Regions from separate parts of the Rhizobium sp. BK176 genome, predicted to be linked through region 4. Evidence: predicted binding sites of a transcription regulator. Region 4 holds the regulator's gene; each other region holds the start of a gene.
What was found. The regulator LexA, encoded in region 4, represses DNA repair genes until DNA is damaged. The targets are predictions, from matches to a motif close to TGTTCNNNNTGTGTTCNG.
Positions count from the first base shown of each region.

Region 1: FHT76_RS21670 (ATP-dependent helicase) is a predicted target of LexA. The motif match lies at 2,405-2,422, and genes of this name have one in related genera.
Region 2: recA (recombinase RecA) is a predicted target of LexA. The motif match lies at 3,282-3,299, and genes of this name have one in related genera.
Region 3: FHT76_RS11640 (glycosyl transferase) is a predicted target of LexA. The motif match lies at 1,958-1,975, and genes of this name have one in related genera.

Region 1 is NZ_JANUBV010000007.1:149,941-155,092, forward strand. It holds gene FHT76_RS21660 (efflux RND transporter permease subunit) at 1-890, opposite strand, end outside; gene FHT76_RS21665 (efflux RND transporter periplasmic adaptor subunit) at 887-2,053, opposite strand; gene FHT76_RS21670 (ATP-dependent helicase) at 2,465-4,954, shown strand.
Region 2 is NZ_JANUBV010000014.1:97,416-102,567, reverse strand. It holds gene alaS (alanine--tRNA ligase) at 1-1,910, opposite strand, end outside; gene recA (recombinase RecA) at 2,067-3,155, opposite strand; gene FHT76_RS29875 (carbohydrate kinase family protein) at 3,396-4,340, shown strand; gene FHT76_RS29870 (pseudouridine-5'-phosphate glycosidase) at 4,369-5,152, shown strand, end outside.
Region 3 is NZ_JANUBV010000002.1:479,985-485,136, reverse strand. It holds gene FHT76_RS11650 (ribonuclease HII) at 1-622, opposite strand, end outside; gene FHT76_RS11645 (PA0069 family radical SAM protein) at 734-1,891, opposite strand; gene FHT76_RS11640 (glycosyl transferase) at 2,029-2,547, shown strand; gene FHT76_RS11635 (hypothetical protein) at 2,724-3,041, shown strand; gene moaB (molybdenum cofactor biosynthesis protein B) at 3,072-3,623, opposite strand; gene FHT76_RS11625 (4-(cytidine 5'-diphospho)-2-C-methyl-D-erythritol kinase) at 3,607-4,515, opposite strand; gene FHT76_RS11620 (tetratricopeptide repeat protein) at 4,522-5,152, opposite strand, start outside.
Region 4 is NZ_JANUBV010000021.1:38,255-43,406, reverse strand. It holds gene eno (phosphopyruvate hydratase) at 1-285, opposite strand, end outside; gene kdsA (3-deoxy-8-phosphooctulonate synthase) at 427-1,269, opposite strand; gene FHT76_RS34245 (VOC family protein) at 1,266-2,150, opposite strand; gene lexA (transcriptional repressor LexA) at 2,351-3,067, shown strand; gene FHT76_RS34235 (ComEC/Rec2 family competence protein) at 3,048-5,152, opposite strand, start outside.

The DNA of each region.
Region 1 (5,152 bases), on a different contig from region 4:
TGGCGAATGATGCCGAGACCGATGCCAGGGACGCCGTTCGAGCGCAGCGCCGTCTGCCCGTCGCGCGGCCCAAGTGTCACGTTCGCCACATCGCCGAGGCGAACGTGGTTCTGCAGGATGACGTTGGAGAAGTCTTCCGGCGTCTGCAGGCTTGCCATCGCACGCACGACGATCGTCTGCGTCGGGCTCTTGAGCGATCCTGCGGGCACGTCAAGAGCCGCGCTCGACAGCGCCTTCGTGAGATCCCCGACGGTCAGCCCTCGACTCGCGAGCTCGCTCTGGTTGACGTCGACGCGGAAAACCTTCTCCTGGTCGCCATAGGTTTCGACATCGGCCACGCCGTCGACCGAGGCAAGGCGATCGATGACCTGGTTTTCGACGAGAAGGGTCAGATCGTCCATGTTGAGTTTGGACGAGGTGACTGCGAGGCGCATGATCGGCTGGGAATCCGAATCCGCCTTGACGATCTGTGGCGCATCCGCCTCTTCGGGCAGGCGATCGGCGATGCGACCGATGGCATCGCGCACATCGTTTGCGGCAACCGCGAGATCGACGGAATCGGAGAATTCCAGCGTCACCCGGCTCTGGCCGAACTGCGAGCTGGAGGAAATCGACTTGAGGCCGCTGACGCGCGCGGCCGCCCCCTCGATCACCTTCGTCAGTTCCTGATCGATCGTCTGCGGCGAGGCACCGTCGAACGTGGTGCGAACGGTGACGACGGGCCGATCGACATCAGGCAGTTCGCGCACTTCGATCCCGGCATAGGCTGCAAGGCCGGCGACAATCATCAGGGCATTGAAAACCAGCGCAAGGATCGGGCGCCGGACGAACAGCGCCGTAAATGTCTGTTTGCCGGAAGCCGGCTTGTCCTGCATTTCAATCACGTTCATTGCGTGACGGGCTCCGAATTCGACGCGACTTCGCCGGCAACCCGCACCGCGCCGCCCTCACGGACGCGCTGCAGGCCCTCGGTAACGATGGCGTCGCCATCCTTCAGATCAGCCTTGACGAGAATGTAGTCTGGATTGCGCTGCACGATACTGACCCGCACTTTGCCGGACTTGCCATCGACGACCTGCCAAACAAATGCCCCTTGCGAGTCCCATTGGACTGAAAGCGGATCGACCGCCGGATATCGGTCGCCGCCGAATTTCATTCCGACATTGAAGGACATGCCCGCGCGCAACTCGTCGGAGGCGTTGTCGATCCGGGCCCGCACGCGCATCGTCCGACTTGCGGCGTCTATACGGTTGTCGATTGCTTCGACCACACCTGAAAAAACGCGTCCCGGTCGGGCGACCGACGTCGCCTCGACCGGCTGGCCGACTGTTATCGTGTTGGCGAAGCGTTCAGGCACCCAGTAGTCGACGAGGATTTCGGTCCGATCGTCGAGCGTCGCGACCGGTGTCGTCGTCGAAACGTTGTCGCCGATGTTGACCGGGATGATGCCGACAATGCCGTCGATCGGCGCAACGATGCTGCGGCGCTCAAGATTGAGTTCGGCTGCCTGCAACTGCAAGCGTGCACCCTGCTCCGCGATCTCGGCATCGAAGACATCCATGCGCGACACGCTGGATTTGATGTTGTGGTAGAGGCTGGATTTCTCGACAGCGCTCTTCAACGCGACATCAGCCTGGCCGCGAGCGATGACTTGCTCTTCGCTGTCCAGCTTTGCCAGAACCTGCCCTTTGGTGATCCTATCGCCCGACTTGATCAGAATCTCGCGGATCGTGCCGCTCGCCTGCGGCATGACCACCACAGAACGAATGGCATCTCCCGTCCCGATGGCGCTCAAGCGATCATTGACGACACCACGGACGACAGCTTGAGTGGCGACGAGAACCGGAGCATTGGCGCCGCCACCGCCACGCCGCCGTTGTCCCTCTCCGCCGGCGGCCGGTTGCGAACTAGCCTCGCTGGGCGCCAATTTTGAAACCTCTGAAAAACCGGCCTTACGCAGCGTCTCGCCGGCCCCAGGCACAAAGTAAACCCATCCGGCAAAGCCGGCCGCAATTACGACAACGCAAACTACAAACTGCTTCCAAAATGGCATTCACGTCTCCAGAGGGACTCGAGGCTAGTCCAGGGTCTATCGAAAGAGGCGTTCGCAGGACAAATTGCCGCGCGTCTGCGACAATATTGTCCCTTTGCTGACCACCGGCAAGCGAATTGGTCCCGCATTACTGAATTGTAATATCAAGACTGAGTTACTGTTGTGGCAACTCTCAACCCTCTGGACCGTGTTGTAGAATTTCGTTCTCAACGTCAAATGACGGTTTTGTTTCCTAACGTTTATTGACGATGCTTACGCGCAACCGCAGCTGTCTCTTGCAGCATATGCGGGCAGTTCCCGGAGCCGGCTTTCTCGAATGCCCGGCGTAAGCTGAGGAAAGCTGGCATCGAGGGGAATGAAAGCAGAACATCTTTTCTGGCCTTTCCATCCCGAATCACTACATTACGCGCCATGAGCAATAGTTTCGACGATATCCCCTTCTTCGATGAAGAGCCGGATGAGGCGCCGCGCAAGCAGCCGGCTCCTGCCGCTCCGGCCGCTGGAGGGCTCGCCGCCCGCGCCATGGCTGCGCGCGGTGGCGGCAAGCGTCCCGATTATCTTTCTGGCTTGAACCCTGAGCAAACCGAAGCCGTCGAAACGCTGGAAGGCCCCGTTCTCGTGCTTGCGGGCGCGGGTACCGGCAAGACGCGCGTTCTGACGACGCGCATCGCCCATATCCTCAACACCGGCCGCGCATTTCCCTCGCAGATTCTTGCCGTCACCTTCACCAACAAGGCTGCACGCGAGATGAAGGAGCGCATTGCCGTTCTCGTCGGCGGCGCGGTCGAGGGCATGCCTTGGCTCGGCACGTTCCATTCGATCGGCGTCAAGCTCCTGCGCCGCCATGCCGAACTCGTCGGACTTCGCTCCGATTTTACCATTCTCGACACCGACGATGTCGTGCGCCTGATCAAGCAGCTGATCCAGGCAGAAGGCCTGGATGACAAGCGCTGGCCTGCCAAGCAGTTCGCCGGCATGATCGATACTTGGAAGAACAAGGGCCTAGGACCGGGGGACATTCCGGAAGGCGACGCCCGCGCCTTCGCCAATGGCAAGGGCCGCGAACTCTACTTTGCCTACCAGCAGCGGCTGTCGACGCTGAACGCCTGCGACTTCGGCGACCTCCTGATGCATCCGATTGCGATCTTCCGGAAGAACCCGGATCTTCTCAAGGAATATCACGGCCGCTTCCGCTACATCCTGGTCGACGAGTATCAGGATACCAACACCGCCCAGTACATGTGGCTGCGGCTGCTTGCGCAACGTCCGAAGGGCGAACTTCAGAATGTCTGCTGTGTCGGTGATGATGACCAGTCGATCTACGGCTGGCGCGGCGCCGAAGTGGATAACATCCTGCGCTTCGAGAAGGATTTTCCGGGCGCCAAGGTCATCAAGCTCGAGCGCAACTATCGCTCGACGGCGCATATTCTCGGTGCCGCCGGTCACCTGATCGCCCACAACGAAGGCCGCCTCGGCAAGACGCTTTTTACCGACCGTAGAGATCCAGAGGACATCAAGGTGCAGGTGCACGCCTCGTGGGATTCCGAGGAAGAGGCCCGCGCCATCGGCGAGGAGATCGAGCAGCTTCAGCGTGGCGCCGCTACCGGCAAGCGGCATCTGCTGAACGACATGGCAATCCTGGTTCGCGCCTCGTTCCAGATGCGCGAATTCGAAGACCGCTTCGTCACGCTTGGCCTCAACTACCGCGTCATCGGCGGCCCTCGGTTCTACGAGCGCCTGGAAATCCGCGATGCGATGGCCTATTTCCGCCTCGTCGCCCAACCTGCCGACGACCTTGCCTTCGAACGCATCATCAACACCCCGAAGCGCGGCCTCGGCGATACGACCGTGCGCGCGCTTCACGATTATGCCCGGGCCCGCGACATTCCGATGCTGGCAGCCGCAGCCGACATGATCGAGACTGACGAACTGAAGCCGAAAGCGCGCAAAGCCCTCTTCGACGTCGTTCAATCATTCCGCCGTTGGCAGGAGATGCTCGAGAGCACGCCGCATACCGAGCTTGCCGAGCAGATCCTCGAAGAGTCGGGCTACACCGACATGTGGAAGAACGACAAGTCGGCCGATGCGCCGACCCGTCTCGAAAACCTCAAGGAACTCATCCGCTCGATGGAAAGCTTCGAGTCGATGCGCGGCTTCCTCGAGCACGTCGCGCTGGTGATGGACGCAGAGCAGAACGAAAACCTCGACGCCGTCTCGATCATGACGCTGCACTCCGCCAAAGGTTTGGAATTCGACACCGTCTTCCTGCCAGGTTGGGAGGAAGGCTTGTTCCCGCACCAGCGTTCGCTCGACGAAAGCGGCCGCGCCGGTCTCGAGGAGGAGCGCCGCCTTGCCTATGTCGGCATCACCCGCGCCAAGCACCGTTGCCACATCTGGTTTGTCTCCAACAGGCGCATCCACGGCCTCTGGCAATCGACCATACCGTCGCGATTCCTCGATGAATTGCCGGAAACGCATGTCGAGGTTGCGGAAACCGAACAGAGCTATGGTGGCTACGGTCGCGGCGGCGGCGGTTACGGCCAGTCGCGCTTCGACAAAGCTGATCCCTTCGCTAGTTCCTCTTATTCGACGCCCGGGTGGAAGCGTGCCCAGCAGAACAAGACGGACGCCACCCGCGACAACTGGGGCACACGCTCGGGCCACGCCGTCGAACGCATCGGTTACGGCGAAAGCGGCCCGCGAGGTCGCACCATCGATGGCGAACTGGTGGCGAAATCGACCGCCACGGAACCGTCGAAATTCAAGACCGGCGACCGCGTCTTCCACTTGAAATTCGGCAACGGCAACATCGTCGAGATCGAGGGCAACAAGCTGACGATCGAGTTCGACCGTGCCGGGCAGAAGCGGGTCTTGGATGGGTTTGTCGAACGGGTTTCGTAAAGCGAGGATTGTGCGTTTCGTAAAGCCTTGCTCTCTCCGGAATCCGGGCCTCACCCATTCGTGACTTCGTTTGCGGCGGCGCGTCCCGCATACTGCGCTCCCGCGCGCACTGATCGCGGGAGAGTAAGAGGACGCAGATGAAACGTTATTCGCTATCTCTGATCGCAGCCTCGCTCATGATTGCCGTCTTGAGCAGTC
Region 2 (5,152 bases), on a different contig from region 4:
ATCGCGTCGTCGACGCTCATCAGGCGCGTCGTGACAGGCGAATTCTGCAGGATGATCTCGTTGGCCATATCCTCGACGCGCTTCAGCTCTTCCGCCGTCATCGGCTTCGGATGCGAGACGTCGAAACGCAGGCGCTCCGGCGCAACCAGCGAGCCCTTCTGCGCCACGTGCGTGCCGAGAACCTCGCGCAGCGCTTCATGCAGCAGGTGGGTCGCCGAGTGGTTGGCGCGGATGCGCGAACGACGGGCGTGATCGACGGTCATGGCAACCGCGTCGCCGGCCTTGACGCTGCCCTCGACCACGGTACCGGTGTGGACGAAAAGCCCCTCGCCGCGCTTCTGCGTGTCAGAGATTTCGATCTTCGCGGTGTCGGAGGAGATGATCCCAGTATCGCCAATCTGGCCACCGGATTCACCGTAGAACGGCGTCTGGTTGACGACGATCTGCACCTTGTCGCCCTTGGCGGCCGCGTCGACGGTAACACCGTCCTTGACGATCGCCTGTACCACGCCTTCGGCCGTCTCGGTGTCATAGCCGAGGAATTCGGTTGCGCCGTGCTTGTCGCGCAGCTCGAACCAGATGGTTTCCGTGGCCTTGTCGCCGGAGCCGGCCCAGTGCGAACGGGCCTCCGCCTTCTGCCGCTCCATCGCATCGGTGAAGCCGGCGAGATCGACGCTGATTTCGCGGGCGCGCAGCGCGTCCTGCGTCAGGTCGAGCGGGAAGCCATATGTGTCGTAGAGCTTGAAGGCGGTATCGCCGTCCAACATGTCGCCCTTGCCGAGCGTTGTCGTCGCGTCGGAGAGCAGCGACAGGCCGCGCTTCAGCGTCGTGCGGAACTTGGTTTCCTCAAGCTTCAGCGTCTCGGTGATCAGCGCTTCGGCGCGCACCAGCTCCGGATAGGCACGGCCCATCTGCTGGATCAGCGCTGGCAGGAGTTTCCACATCAGCGGCTCGCGGGCGCCGAGCAGTTCGGCATGACGCATGGCGCGGCGCATGATGCGACGCAGAACGTAACCGCGGCCTTCGGCCGACGGCAGAACGCCGTCCGCGATCAGGAAGGCCGACGAGCGCAGATGGTCGGCTATGACCCGGTGGCTGGCGCGCTGCTCACCTTCGGCCTTGACGCCGGTTGCCTCTTCCGAGGCCTCGATCAGGGCGCGGAAAAGATCGATATCGTAGTTGTCGTGCTTGCCCTGCAGGACAGCCGCAACGCGCTCGAGACCCATCCCGGTGTCGATCGACGGACGCGGCAGGTCGACGCGCTCTTCCTTGGTGACCTGCTCGTACTGCATGAAAACGAGGTTCCAGATCTCGATGAAGCGGTCACCATCTTCCTCCGGCGAGCCGGGAGGACCGCCCCAGATATGATCGCCGTGGTCATAGAAGATTTCTGAGCATGGCCCGCACGGGCCGGTATCGCCCATCGCCCAGAAATTGTCGCTGGTCGGGATGCGGATGATCTTGTCGTCGGACAGGCCGGCGATCTTCTTCCAGAGATTAAAGGCTTCGTCGTCGGTGTGATAGACGGTCACCAGCAGGCGCTTGGCGTCGATGGCGAATTCCTTGGTGATCAGGTTCCAGGCAAGTTCGATTGCCCGCTCCTTGAAGTAATCGCCGAAGGAGAAGTTCCCAAGCATCTCGAAGAAGGTGTGATGGCGTGCAGTGTAGCCGACGTTATCAAGGTCGTTATGCTTGCCGCCGGCGCGGACGCACTTTTGCGCAGTCGAGGCGGTTTTGTACGGCCGCTGCTCCAAGCCGGTAAAAACGTTCTTGAACTGCACCATGCCGGCATTGGTGAACATCAGCGTCGGATCGTTTCGCGGCACCAATGGGCTCGACGGAACGATTTCGTGGCCGTTCTTCTTGAAGTAGTCGAGGAAGGTCGACCGGATATCATTCACACCGCTCATGCTATGCCCTTCAATGCTGCCGGGAGGCAGGTCAAAACTTAAATCCAGTGGCTTTTATCGCTCGCCTTAACCACTGTCCAGCAGACAAACAAAACCGGCCGCATTCTCATCGAGGAATGCGGCCGGTTTTGAACTTCTGGCAACCGTCAAGCAGAATTAGCCGTCTGCAGCCTCGTCACCGTCATTTGCATCAGGCCCACCATTCTGCAGGAAGCGGTCGGCAATCAAACCGGCATTCTGACGAAGCGCGGTCTCGATCTCGCGCAGGAGATCCGGATTGTCGCGCAGGAAGAGCTTCGCATTTTCGCGGCCCTGGCCGAGACGCTGACTATTGTAGGAGAACCAGGCGCCCGACTTCTCGACGATACCCGCCTTGACACCGAGGTCTACGAGCTCGCCGGTCTTCGAAACACCCTCACCATACATGATGTCGAATTCGACCTGCTTGAAGGGAGGCGCCATCTTGTTCTTGACGACCTTGACGCGGGTCTGGTTGCCAATCACCTCTTCGCGCTCCTTGACCGCGCCAATGCGGCGGATGTCGAGGCGAACGGACGCATAGAACTTCAGCGCGTTACCGCCAGTCGTCGTTTCCGGCGAGCCGAACATGACGCCGATCTTCATGCGGATCTGGTTGATAAAGATAACCATGGTGTTCGACTTCGAGATCGAAGCCGTCAGCTTGCGCAGTGCCTGGCTCATCAGACGAGCCTGGAGGCCCGGCAGATTATCGCCCATCTCGCCTTCGATTTCCGCCCGCGGCGTCAGCGCGGCGACGGAGTCGACGACGAGAACGTCGACGGCACCAGAGCGGACCAGAGTGTCGGTGATCTCGAGCGCCTGTTCGCCCGTATCCGGCTGCGAAATAAGGAGGTTCTGCAGATCGACGCCGAGCTTGCGGGCGTAGACCGGATCAAGAGCGTGCTCTGCATCGACAAAGGCGCAGATGCCGCCCTTCTTCTGCGATTCCGCAATCGTCTGCAGCGCCAGCGTCGTCTTACCCGAACTCTCGGGTCCGTAAATTTCAATGATACGACCCTTCGGAAGGCCGCCGATGCCGAGCGCGATATCCAACCCGAGAGAACCCGTCGAAACCGTTTCGATCTCGACGACATTCTCGTTCGAGCCGAGCTTCATGATTGAGCCCTTGCCGAACGACCGCTCGATCTGTGAGAGTGCCGCTTCAAGTGCCTTGCTTTTGTCCACCGATTTGTCCTCTACAAGCCGCAATGTATTCTGTGACATTCGATCCACCTTTAGGTTATTGAAGCCGCTCAAGCAATGTCGCCGCCAATGCGGATTTTGTACCGCATTTGTTCTCATTGCGCAAGCCGCCTTCAAATGACTGAAAGAAAAAGGTAAAACGGCCTGTGTTCTGCATTTGTTTTAGTGATGGAAAGCAACAGCTTAGAGATAGGGCGCTGCCGGCCAGCCGGGTAGCGGCAGCGGGACGATTCGCATCTTCCGACCTTGCGGGACGATGAGATGAAACAGAAGATTCTGGTCCTTGGCGGAGCTCATATCGACAGGCGCGGACGCATTTCCGGCGACACCGTGGCCGGTGCCAGCAATCCGGGCTCATGGTTCGAGGAGCCGGGCGGCGGCGGCTTCAATGCCGCACGCAATCTGGCGCGATTGGGGTTCGAGGTGACCATGATTTCGCCCCGCGGCGGCGATCCGATCGGTGAGATGGTGAGCGAGGCAGCCGATTTTGCGGGCGTTCACGACCGCCCCTTTGTTTTTCTCGACCGGAAGACGCCGAGCTACACTGCAATCATCGAGAACGACGGAAACCTGGTGATTGCGCTTGCCGATATGGATCTCTATCGCATGTTCGTGCCGCGCCGGTTGTCGATCCGCGCTGTCCGCGAGACCTTTGCCGCGACTGATTTCATCCTCTTTGATGCCAACCTGCCGGCAGAAACGCTGGCATCGATCGTCGAGCGCGCCAAGGCTCTTAGCAAGCCGGTTGGCGCGATCGCGATCTCGCCGGCGAAGGCCGTTAAGCTGAAACCATGCATCCACGGAATCGACTATCTATTCCTCAATGAAGCCGAGGCCGCCGCGCTCACCGGCGAACGGCCAAACGACCCGGCCCACTGGCCGTCACTGCTGAGTGACATCGGTCTGCGCGGCGGCGTCGTCACGCGCGGCCAACGCGAGCTGATCGCGTTTGCAGGCCGCCGCGTTGTTGCCCTGCAGCCCGTAAATCTCGAGGGCGTCGCCGATGTCACCGGCGCCGGCGACTCGCTTGCAGCAGGCGTCATATCAGGGCTTATGCGCGGAATGCCCTTGGCCGATGCCGTGCGCGAGGGTGCGGCCGCGGCAGCCCTGACGGTGCAATCCCCACATGCGGTCAATGAAAATCTTTCTCCGGATTTGGTGAGGGAGACACTTGCCCTTGTTCCGTCGGCGAGAATTTTGCATTGAAGCCAATACAGACGAAATGGAAGAGACAATGACGAAACCGATCTCCCCCCTCCTGCCGATCGCCTACTCCAAGGAAGTCGCAAGCGCCAAGCAGCGCGGCGCGCCGATCGTGGCTCTCGAATCGACCATCATCACCCATGGCATGCCCTACCCTGGCAATATCGAGATGGCCCGCAGCGTCGAGGCGCTCATACGCGAACAGGGTGCGGTTCCGGCTACCATCGCAGTCATCCACGGCACGCTGCATATCGGCCTTGAGTCCGATCAGTTGGAGCAACTGGCGCAGGCGAAGGACGTCCTCAAGGTTTCGCGCGCCGATCTTGCCTTCGCGATTGCCGAGCGCCGTCACGGTGCGACGACTGTTGCAGCCACGATGATCGCCGCGGAACGCGCTGGCATCAAGGTTTTCGCCACAGGAGGGATCGGCGGCGTCCACCGCGGGGCGGAAGAAAGCTTCGACATCTCCGCTGACCTCGAAGAACTCGGCCGCACCGGCGTCATCGTCGTTTGCGCCGGCGCCAAGGCAATCCTCGACATTCCGAAAACTCTGGAAGTGCTCGAAACCGCTGGCGTGCCTGTCGTCACCTATGAAAGCGAGGAATTCCCGGCCTTCTGGTCGCGTGCTTCTGGATTGCGCAGTCCGCTGACGCTCAACAGCCCGGCAGCCATCGCCAATTTCCAGGCGGTGCGCGAGCAGCTCGGAATTGACGGTGGCATGCTGATTGCCAACCCGGTGCCGGAGGCAGACGAGATCCCGCGGGAGGAAATGGAAATCTACATCGAGCGCGCGCTCGACAGCGCCGAGCGCGACG
Region 3 (5,152 bases), on a different contig from region 4:
GATGCAGCGAGCACGGACCGTGCTTCTCGATGCCGGCGCGGTGTTGCGCGGTGCCATAGCCGACATGCGCAGCAAAGCCATAAGCGGGAAACGTACTGTCGGCACGCGCCATCATGCGGTCGCGCGTCACCTTGGCGACGATGGAGGCTGCGGCGATCGAGACGGAGCGCGCGTCTCCCTTGACGACAGCCTGGCCGGGGCAGAGAAGGCCAGGCGGCACATCGAAGCCGTCTGTCAGCACATAGCTAGCAGGGATCGACAAGCCACAGATGGCACGCCGCATGGCATCCAGGCTCGCCTTGCGGATATCCGTTTCATCGATGCGTGTAGAACTTGACGAGGCGATCGACACCGTTGCGGTCGCGAGGATCTGCGCAAAGAGCTCCTCGCGCTTCTGTGCCGAAAGCTGCTTCGAATCGTTCAAGCCATCGGGAATACGCTTGGGGTCGAGGATGACGGCGGCTGCGACCACTGGGCCAGCGAGAGGACCGCGTCCAGCTTCATCCGCGCCGGCGACCGGCCAGTGGCCAGCCTTGCGCGCCTTCAGCTCGAGCCGAAAATCCGGCACGAGGGGGACGTCTTCGAAAAGCATAGGAGAATCGGGTGGCGTGCGACGTTTCATGCGGCTGACCTTCGCACGCCAACCCGATTTCCTGCAAGTCCCCGGATCAGGGCGGCGGGCCGGGGACTTGAGCGCGGAAGGGCAGGGCGACCATCCGCGAAGCTGGAAAAATCAAAGCAGCGAAAGCTGCACGCCGCTGCCATCGGGCGGAACGAAGAGATCATCCCGCAACGGCATGCTGCGGCGGGTCATGCCGAGCCGTTTCGTCGCCATTTCGAAACGGCGCGCAATCTGCCAAGCGTAAGGCCCAGCGCCCTTCATTCGCTTGCCGAACTCCGCGTCGTAATCCTTGCCGCCGCGCATCGAGCGGACGAGCGACATGACATGCCGGTAGCGGTCGGGATAATTCTGCAGCAGCCAGTCCCGAAATAGCGGCGAGACTTCGAGCGGCAGACGCAGGATGACATAGCCCGCCTCTGTAGCACCCGCCGCATGGGCTGACTCCAAGATACGCTCGAGTTCATGGTCGTTGAGCGCCGGAATCATCGGGGCAGCCATCACCGATGTCTGGATGCCTGCCTCTGAGAGGGCGCGGATGGCTTCCAGCCGACGCGTGGGGGTCGAGGCGCGGGGCTCCATCGTCCGCGCGAGCTTTCGGTCGAGCGTGGTGACCGACAGTGACACGCGGACGAGATTCCTCTCCGCCATCGCCGAGAGAATATCGAGGTCGCGCATGATCATCGCCGATTTGGTGACGATCGAAACCGGATGGTTCGCCTTCTCAAGCACCTCGAGAATCTGCCGCATGATGCGCCATTCCTTCTCGATCGGCTGGTAGGGATCGGTGTTGGTGCCGATCGCGATCACGCGCGGCTTATAGCCGGGCTTTGCCAGTTCACGTTCCAGCAGCTTGGCTGCATCCGGCTTCGCAAAGAGCTTGGCTTCAAAGTCGAGACCGGCGGAAAGCCCCATATAGGCGTGCGTTGGCCGCGCGAAGCAGTAGATGCAGCCGTGCTCGCAGCCGCGATAGGGATTGATCGAGCGGTCGAAGGGAATGTCCGGTGACTCGTTGCGGGTGATTGCCGTCCGAGGCTTCTCGATCTGAACCTCGGTCTTGAACGGCGGCAGGTCTTCAAGATTCTGCCAGCCATCATCGATGGCCTCCCGGCGCATAGGTTCGAAACGTCCGCTTGGATTCAATCCCGCCGCACGTCCGCGGCGACGGTCGACATCGATCCGCAAGCCGGCAGATACGATCATCGCATCGGCAATATCTGCCGTATTGGCAGGCGCGAATGCGGCCTGCCCTGCAAGGGACTGCTCGTTCATCGGATTCTCCGCTGGCGAAAGCTTTGCTTTCGTCCGTTTTGATGATTAAATTCCTATCGATAAAATGAGAACAATGCAAGAACAAAATGAGGAAAGTGCCGCTGGCAAAATTTTGTGCGGCGCTCTATGAATAGGCAATGTTGACAGTAGTACTGGAATGCCAGGATCAGGAACCTGAGCTGGCGCAGACGTTATCGGTGTTGGTTGCAGGCGCGGTGGAGGGGCTCGTCAGCGACGTGGTGGTGCTGGACCATGACTCGCGGGACGGGACGTCGCGGGTGGCCGACGCCGCCGGCTGCCGCTTTCATTCGCAATGGGATATCAAGGATATAGTGCACTCTGCGCGAGGCGAATGGTTGCTTTTCGTGGAGCCGGGGGCACGACCGCAGACCGGCTGGATCGATGAGATTGCTGAGTATATGGCCCTCAACAAGCTGCCGGCGCGGTTCACCGCGTCGCGTGGATACCGGCGGCCTTTCCTGCAGCGTATTAGCCGGGCCTCTTCGCCACTGGAACTTGGACTTCTCCTTCCCAAGAAGCAGGCGGTGGCAACCGCAAGAAGCGGCATGCGCCTTTCCGAATTCGCAAAGGGGCAGAAGCTGCGGAAGCTTTCCAGCGAGCTGATTCCATCCTGGGTCGCGCGCGCCGCCCGATAGCGGTTATCTCCATCTCCGCAATAATGGCGCCCGATACGATTTCGCGCTATAATTCGGTCATGGCGCCGCCCGAGCGCCGCGCTTCGTGACGGTCGACCATGGAATGCCGGCAGACGGCAGAACAGGTCAGCGGAAGTCTCCTCTTCTGCCGGTTATCCGGCAAAGGGAGGTGCGTCATGAAACGCAATATGATCCACGGCCTTGTATCGGCGGTCATATTGGCGACATTGATGATCGCGCATCCGCATTCGGCAGCATCGCAGATGATGCGCAGTTGCGCAGCCCGATCCGAGGTCGTCAATTTTCTCGACAAGAACTTTGCCGAAAGGCTGACGGCAGTCGGACTGGTCAATCAGAACGCCATGCTTGAGGTCTACGCTGCGCAGAGCGGCACGTGGACGCTGCTCATTACCGATACCAGAGGCATAAGCTGCCTTCTGCTGTCGGGCGATAGTTGGGAAACGATGCCCAACCTGCCGGGCATTGGGACATAGCACGACGGACTGTGTGGCCGGAGAAGATCCTTACTTGCCGGCGCCGCGCTTCAGATGCTCGTCGAGGCGCGGCATGATCTCCACGAAGTTGCAGGGCATGTGGCGATAGTCGAGCTGGGATTTCAGGATGCCGTCCCAGGCATCCTTGCAGGCGCCGGGGGAGCCCGGCAGGACGAAGATGAAGGTTGCGTTGGCAACGCCTGCCGTGGCTCTGGACTGAATGGTCGAGGTGCCGATCTTGTCGTAGGAGATGCGGTGGAAGACCGCCGAAAAGCCGTCCATCTTCTTCTCGAAAAGCGGCTCCAGAGCCTCCGGCGTAACGTCGCGGCCGGTAAAACCCGTTCCTCCCGTCGTGATCACGACGTCGATATCGTCTCGTTCCGTCCAGGCCTTGACGCGCGAGGCGATTGCCAGCCGATCATCGGGAACGATCGCACGATCGATCAGCCGGTGGCCCGCCTCCTTGATTCTGGCAGCCAGCGTATCGCCGGAGCGATCATCGGAAAGCGTCCGCGTATCCGAGACCGTCAGCACGGCAATGCCAACCGGAATGAAGGTTCGCGTCTCATCCAGCCCTGGCATCACGACCTCCAGCAATCGTTTCCGTTGCTTCGAAATACCAGTCCGGCCGGTCGTTGTGAAGCATCGCAGCCGCGCCTTGAGCCGCTGCAAGCGACGCAAAAATGCCGTAGCACGTGGCGCCGGAGCCTGACATACGAACGAGCGAGGCTCCCTGCGTCCTGAGCATCGCCGAGATTTCGGCGATCTCAGGCAGTATCTCACGCGCGACCGGCTCAAGGTCGTTGCGCATCGCGCCTATCGTCTCTACCCAGCTAGGGCGAGGTGCCATGTCGAGCGGCGGATTGGTCTTTGTTGTCAGCTTACGGAAGACTTCCGGCGTCGATACACCCTTCAGAGGGTTTGCCAGTACGATGGCAAAGATCGGCATGTCGTTGAGGAGGGTGATTTTCTCGCCGATGCCCCGGGCGACAAGCGGCTGACTGGCCAGGCACATCGGCACGTCGGCGCCAAGGCGAACGGCGATTGCCGCAACTGTCTCAGGCGGAAGCGACGCGTCCCACAGCTTCATCAGACCGCGAAGCGTCGCCGCGGCATCCGCCGAGCCGCCGCCGATCCCCGACGCGATCGGAAGGTTCTTCTGGAGCTGGATCCGGACGGAGGGAGTGCTGCCACCCTCGCGAGCGATCGCGTCGCGCAAAAAATCTCGGGCCTTAAGGACAAGATTGTCGTCACGGCTGTCGCCAAGCGCTTCGGCGAAGCGCCCGGAGATCTCGAATTCGTCCTGCTGGGCCGGCGTAAACTGCAACCGATCTCCATGCCGGGTGAAGGTCACCAACATATCGAGGAGATGGTATCCATCAGATCTCTGGCCCGTCACATGCAGGGCCAGATTGATCTTTGCCGGAGCGTCCTCGATGACGGTCACGTCATCGCGCAAACTCGCCGTTGGCATCGCCTATCAGGACTTCTTATCCGTGGGCTTCGGCTCGACGGGCGCCGGGTCCGGCTGCTTTTTGTCGGCGGCCCTTGAGCTGTCGGTATCCTGCGGCAAGCCGTTGGCGATCTTTTCCTTGATCTTCGGGATCTCGGCGGCCTCAGGCTCCGAGCTCAGCGCACGGTTCCATTGGTAGACGGCTTCGAGTTTGCGCCCGACACGCCAGTAGGCATCGCCCAGATGGTCGTTGATCGTGGCGTCGCCAGCCTTGATCTGAGCGGCCTTCTCCAACTCGTTAACCGCGTCATCGAAGCGGTTCAGTCGGAAGTAGGCCCAACCGAGCGAGTCGATGATGTAACCGTCGTCGGGCCTCAGATCGACGGCCTTCTTGATCATCGCCAGTCCCTCATCGAGGTTCCGGTTCATGTCGATCCAGGAGTAGCCGAGGTAGTTCAGCACTTGCGGCTGGTCCGGATTGAGCGCCAGCGCCTTGCGGAAATTCGGCTCGGCCTGGTCCCACTTCTTGAGGCGTTCATAGGCGATGCCGCGCTGGAAGAAGACTGTCCATGCGCTCCTGCCGGGTAGTGGACCAAGGACTTCGACCGCCTTGTCGTAATTGTCGGCCATCGCGGCATAATCCTTCGCATCCGACAGT
Region 4 (5,152 bases):
CTCGATCATGATGTTGTCGATCTGGATCTGGTTTTCGGCATCGATGCCGCCGATGGCGTCGAAGATTTCCGTGTTGGCGGCTTCGACAGCCTTTTCGACACCCTTGCCGAGGTAGCGCTTGCCACCGTCGCGAACTTCGACGGCTTCATGCGCGCCGGTCGACGCGCCCGACGGAACCGCCGCGCGGCCCATGCTGCCATCTTCCAGATAGACATCGACTTCGACGGTGGGGTTGCCACGGCTGTCGAGAATCTCGCGGGCGATAATGTCGGTAATTGCGGTCATCGGCTTTTCCTGCTTGAGGGTGGATAAATCGTTTGAAATCCGTCTTAATCGAAGATGCGCAAATTACAATGGCGCTTTGCGCATGCTTCGCAGCGATATTCGTGCGTGGCCTATTACACGAACATGTCAGTCTTTTGAACGTCAGCTTTTCGCGATCGCGTCGAAGGCCAGGAGCTTTTCGAGAAGCCTCGGCATGTCCTTGAGATAGACCATGTTCGGACCGTCAGACGGCGCGTTGTCAGGATCTTCGTGCGTTTCGACGAACACACCTGCCACACCGACGGCAACGGCCGCGCGCGCCAGCGTCTCCACGAACTCGCGCTGACCGCCGCTGGAACCACCCTGCCCTCCGGGCTGCTGCACCGAATGGGTGGCGTCGAAAACAACAGGGGCGCCCATCGCCGCCATGATCGGCAGCGAGCGCATATCGGAGACCAGCGTGTTGTAGCCGAAGGAAGCGCCGCGCTCGCAAAGCAGGATATTCGGGTTGCCGCTGGAATTGAGCTTGTTCAAGACATTCTTCATATCCCAAGGGGCAAGGAACTGGCCCTTCTTGACGTTGATTGTGCGACCGGTTTTGGCGGCTGCGACCAGCAGGTCTGTCTGGCGACTGAGAAAGGCCGGGATCTGCAGGACGTCGACGACCGTCGCCACCTCGGTGCACTGCTCCTCGGTATGGATGTCGGTCAGGACAGGAAAACCGTATTCCTTCTTGAGGTCGGAAAAAACCTCCAGCGCCTTATCAAGGCCGATGCCGCGCTGAGCGGAGAGCGATGTCCGGTTCGCCTTGTCAAAGGAGGACTTGTAGACAAGGCCGATACCAAGCTTGTCGCAAAGCTCCTTCAATACACCGGCGACCATGAACGCATGCTCGCGGCTCTCCATCTGACACGGTCCGGCAATCAGCGACAGCTTGCCGGTATTCGAAAAGGTGACGCGGCCGGCGCCTTCGCCGACCGCGACTTCGGAATTTGTCTGGCTCATCGTTTCTCCTCGAAGGCGAAGAGCGCACCCTGCCCGGGCGCTGCCTTCACCAGAATTCGATTGTTCTTGCGCGTGTAGGTCATCCCGTTAGCAGCCAAATGCGCTTCTGTCACGGCGAGATCACCGACCTTGAAAACAACGGCAACGCCGCGCAGGCCGCGATCGTCTGAGGGTGCAGAAATATCGAAGTAGGCATCCAGTCCATCGGGGGACAGAACGATGATCCTGGCGTTGGGCGTTGCAACACTCACACCAAAGGCCTCGTTGATCACCGTCAGGCCGTGCGCCGCGGCGCGCACAAATGGCGCAAACGCCTTTGGGTCCGGCGCGCCAAGAACGATCTCCGCGATCCCGCCCACGCCATTTGGGTGCACTTGCAGCGCCCTTCGATCGGCAGGCAGCGGATTGACCCTCTGGCAGGTGAAAAAAAAGAAATCAGGTGCGCGCAGGTCAACTGCGAACGCGAGTTTGAATGCAGCAATGGCTTCCGAGCCGTCGGGCATCTTCATCGGCCGCTCGAACTGCAGCATCTCACCGCCGTTGATCTTCTCCGCAAGGAATCTAGCGTGGTCGCGGTCGGCGTCCCCCGTCGCGAAGACAACTGCGGACAGTCCATCCTCGCCGCATCGAAACCGAAAGGCACGGTCACGCGCGGTGAAGACGTTGCCCTTCCTCGCCGACGCCTCGTGCAGTTCGAGGCTGGCGACGCCCAGCGGCTCCAGATAAGTTTCGTCGGCGAAGAAGATACAGGCGTTCTCTGTTCCGAACGGGTGCCGCGCATCTGGCGCGACGGTGAATCCCAGCATTCCGAGGCGCTCGCGCGCAAGCCTGATGTTGGACACCGGCAGCACAATGTGGTCCAGCGGATGTGCTTCGCTCATGGCAAACTCCCCGGGGATTTGCGAAGATGTGCGCCGGGCAAGAGAACAATGCAACCCCCTTCTCCGCATTCACTCAAAAGCGACGCAAAAACTGAACAAGTTGCAGGCAAGTTTTACGAAAATTTAGGTACTTGCAGAACACATATGGAACATATAGTGTCTGTTCTGGCTTTGTTTCACAACTCTGGGGTTCAACTTCGATGCTGACGCGCAAGCAACAGGAGCTTCTTCTCTTCATTCACGAACGAATGAAGGAGTCCGGTGTCCCCCCATCTTTCGACGAAATGAAGGACGCTCTCGATCTCGCGTCGAAGTCGGGCATCCACCGCCTGATTACGGCGCTGGAAGAACGCGGCTTCATTCGCCGACTGCCGAATCGAGCCCGCGCTTTGGAGGTCATCAAGCTGCCAGAGGCATATAATCCCAGTCTCCAGCCGCGCCGCGGTTTCTCGCCGAGCGTGATCGAGGGCAGCCTTGGCAAACCTCAACCGGTGGCGCCGCCAAAGCCGGCCGCGCATGCGGACAATGGCAATTCGGCCTCTGTACCTGTTATGGGGCGGATCGCTGCAGGCGTGCCAATTTCTGCAATCCAGAACAATACGCACGACATCACGGTTCCGGCCGACATGCTTGGCCCAGGCGAGCATTATGCGCTCGAGGTGAAGGGAGACTCGATGATCGAGGCCGGCATCTTCGACGGCGATACGGTGATTATCCGCAACGGCAGCACCGCCAACGCCGGCGACATTGTTGTCGCACTTGTCGATGACGAGGAAGCAACCCTCAAGCGCTTCCGCCGCAAGGGCGCTTCGATCGCGCTTGAAGCTGCGAACCCGGCTTATGAAACGCGTATTTTCGGACCCGATCGCGTCAAGGTTCAGGGCAAGCTGGTCGGCCTCATTCGCCGCTATCACTAAAGACAGGCGGCTCTCCGTCGAAGGTGCCGCTTCGCCAATTGTATGCCCGATGCCGCATCCAGGGCCGGTCAAGTGTCGTATAGGCCGTCGTCACGACAGGCGTTCCCTGTTCGTCTATTCGTATCTCTGCCGCACCCGAGCGGCGCAAGGTTTCGCCCGTGAACAACAATGCACCTGACCGGCATTCGTTTGCGCGCAGACGAGCGGGCGTAACGACGATGTCGGCGGTGTCGCAGGCAGCGCCGACGTAGGCGGGATCTTCGATGATCGTCAGAACGTAGCCGCTGTCGTGCGCCGCTGTGCACCAAGCGCCTTTCAGGCAGACGAAACGGTTCTCAACGCCTCTCGCAACGACCTGCCGCAACGCGTTGCGAGCGTTATGCAATTCGTCGGCCGAGAGCCTCCGAGGCTTGCCGTCGCCGTCTCGCCGGCGGACTGGTTTGACACCCTCTATCAGGAGCGGCGGCCGGGCTTGCTCCGCAACCAGAGCCCTTCGCCATTGGTCGAAAATGAAGTCGGGTGGGCGCGTCCGGTTGGAAGCAATAACCTGATTGTCGACAATCGCGACGAGACCGCCATCCTCGGCAATGATGAAATCTGGCGCCGGTCTGGACGGCGCGAGCACAACGAGCAGAGTTGCCAACGCGATCGCAACAGCGCCGAGGTACCGCAGTCTGGTGCGCAGAAGCGCAAGCACGAGGAAGCCTGCGACGGCGACAGGAAAGTACCAAACCGGCAATCGGCCGATATCGACGTTGCCGCCCCATCCCGAGACCATCTTTGCAATGGCGATCACAATTTCGAGCCCGAAGCCGGCGATTTTCCAGGGAACGATATCGAGGCCAAACGGCGTCAGCAGCATCGCGAACATGCCCATAGGCATCACCACGAAGGAGATTACCGGCATGGCCATGAGATTTGCGGGCAATCCATAAGCGCTGAGCCGATGGAAATGTTCGACTGCAAAGAGCGCGGTCGAGAAGCCTCCGATCATTGAGGAAAGGAGGATGCCAGCAAAGAAGCGTGCGACAAAAACTACGGGCTTCACTGCCCTGACTTGCAGCAAGGGATGTTCGCGCGCGGCTCGCTTCGACCACATCGCATAACCGGCAACCAGCGCAAGAGTCGCCGCAAATGACATCTGGAAGCTCGCGCCTAGCGCCTCGGATGGAGACAAGAGCAGAATCACCCAAGCCGATAGGGCAATGTTGCGCAGACTGATTGACGGCCTGTCGAAGAATACAGCGGCCAGCATGATCGCCATCATGATGAAGGCTCGCTCTGCCGAGACCGCAAAGCCCGAGATCATGTAATAGGCTGTCAGGGCGACGAGCGCGCCAGCAGCTGCAATCTTCTTGGTCGGGTACGCCTGCGTAACGGATGGAAACAGGCTCAGCAGTTGGCGTAGGCCGACGAAGAAGATACCCGCGGAGAGCGCCATGTTGAGACCGGAGATTGCCACGATATGCGCCAGACCCGCCTGTCGCAGCGCGTCGGTGGTTTCCCGCGAGATCGCGCGCCGCTCGTCGGTGACAAGCGACGCCGCAAAGGCGCCGGTGTCGCCCGGCAGGATTCCACGGATGCGGTCTCCAATTCCGCTTCGAAGACCATCCAGCCAGTTGGCTCCGCGCTCCGAAATCGATGGTGTGCCGACCGCTGGCGGCATTGAAACGCTTGGCGAACCATAAAAGAAACCGTTCGCGCCAATCTCGTCGAAATAGGCGCTGAAGGCGAAGTCGTTGAGCCCAGGCAGCGCCGGTCCCGCAGGCGGGGTCAATCGTGCCCGTCCCGTCAACCACTCCCCGATTTCGAACGGTTCTTTCTGCCCACGCGCGACGACTGAAACCCGGTCTGGCGGCCGCCTAATCTGAGGCGACTGAGTGGCGGAAATGGAGAGGATATAGCGCCAACGACCCGCGCCATCCCCCTCCCGACGCTCGACCCGACCAGTGATCGTTGTGGTGACGGGCGTATCCAGTATGACGGTCGCCCTGCTCCGCGTTTCGTATTGGGCCGAAAGCATTCCCGCGACGCAAAGCAAGCCGGCCAGTGCTGAACTCCGGACAAACGGACGCCCTTGGCCCG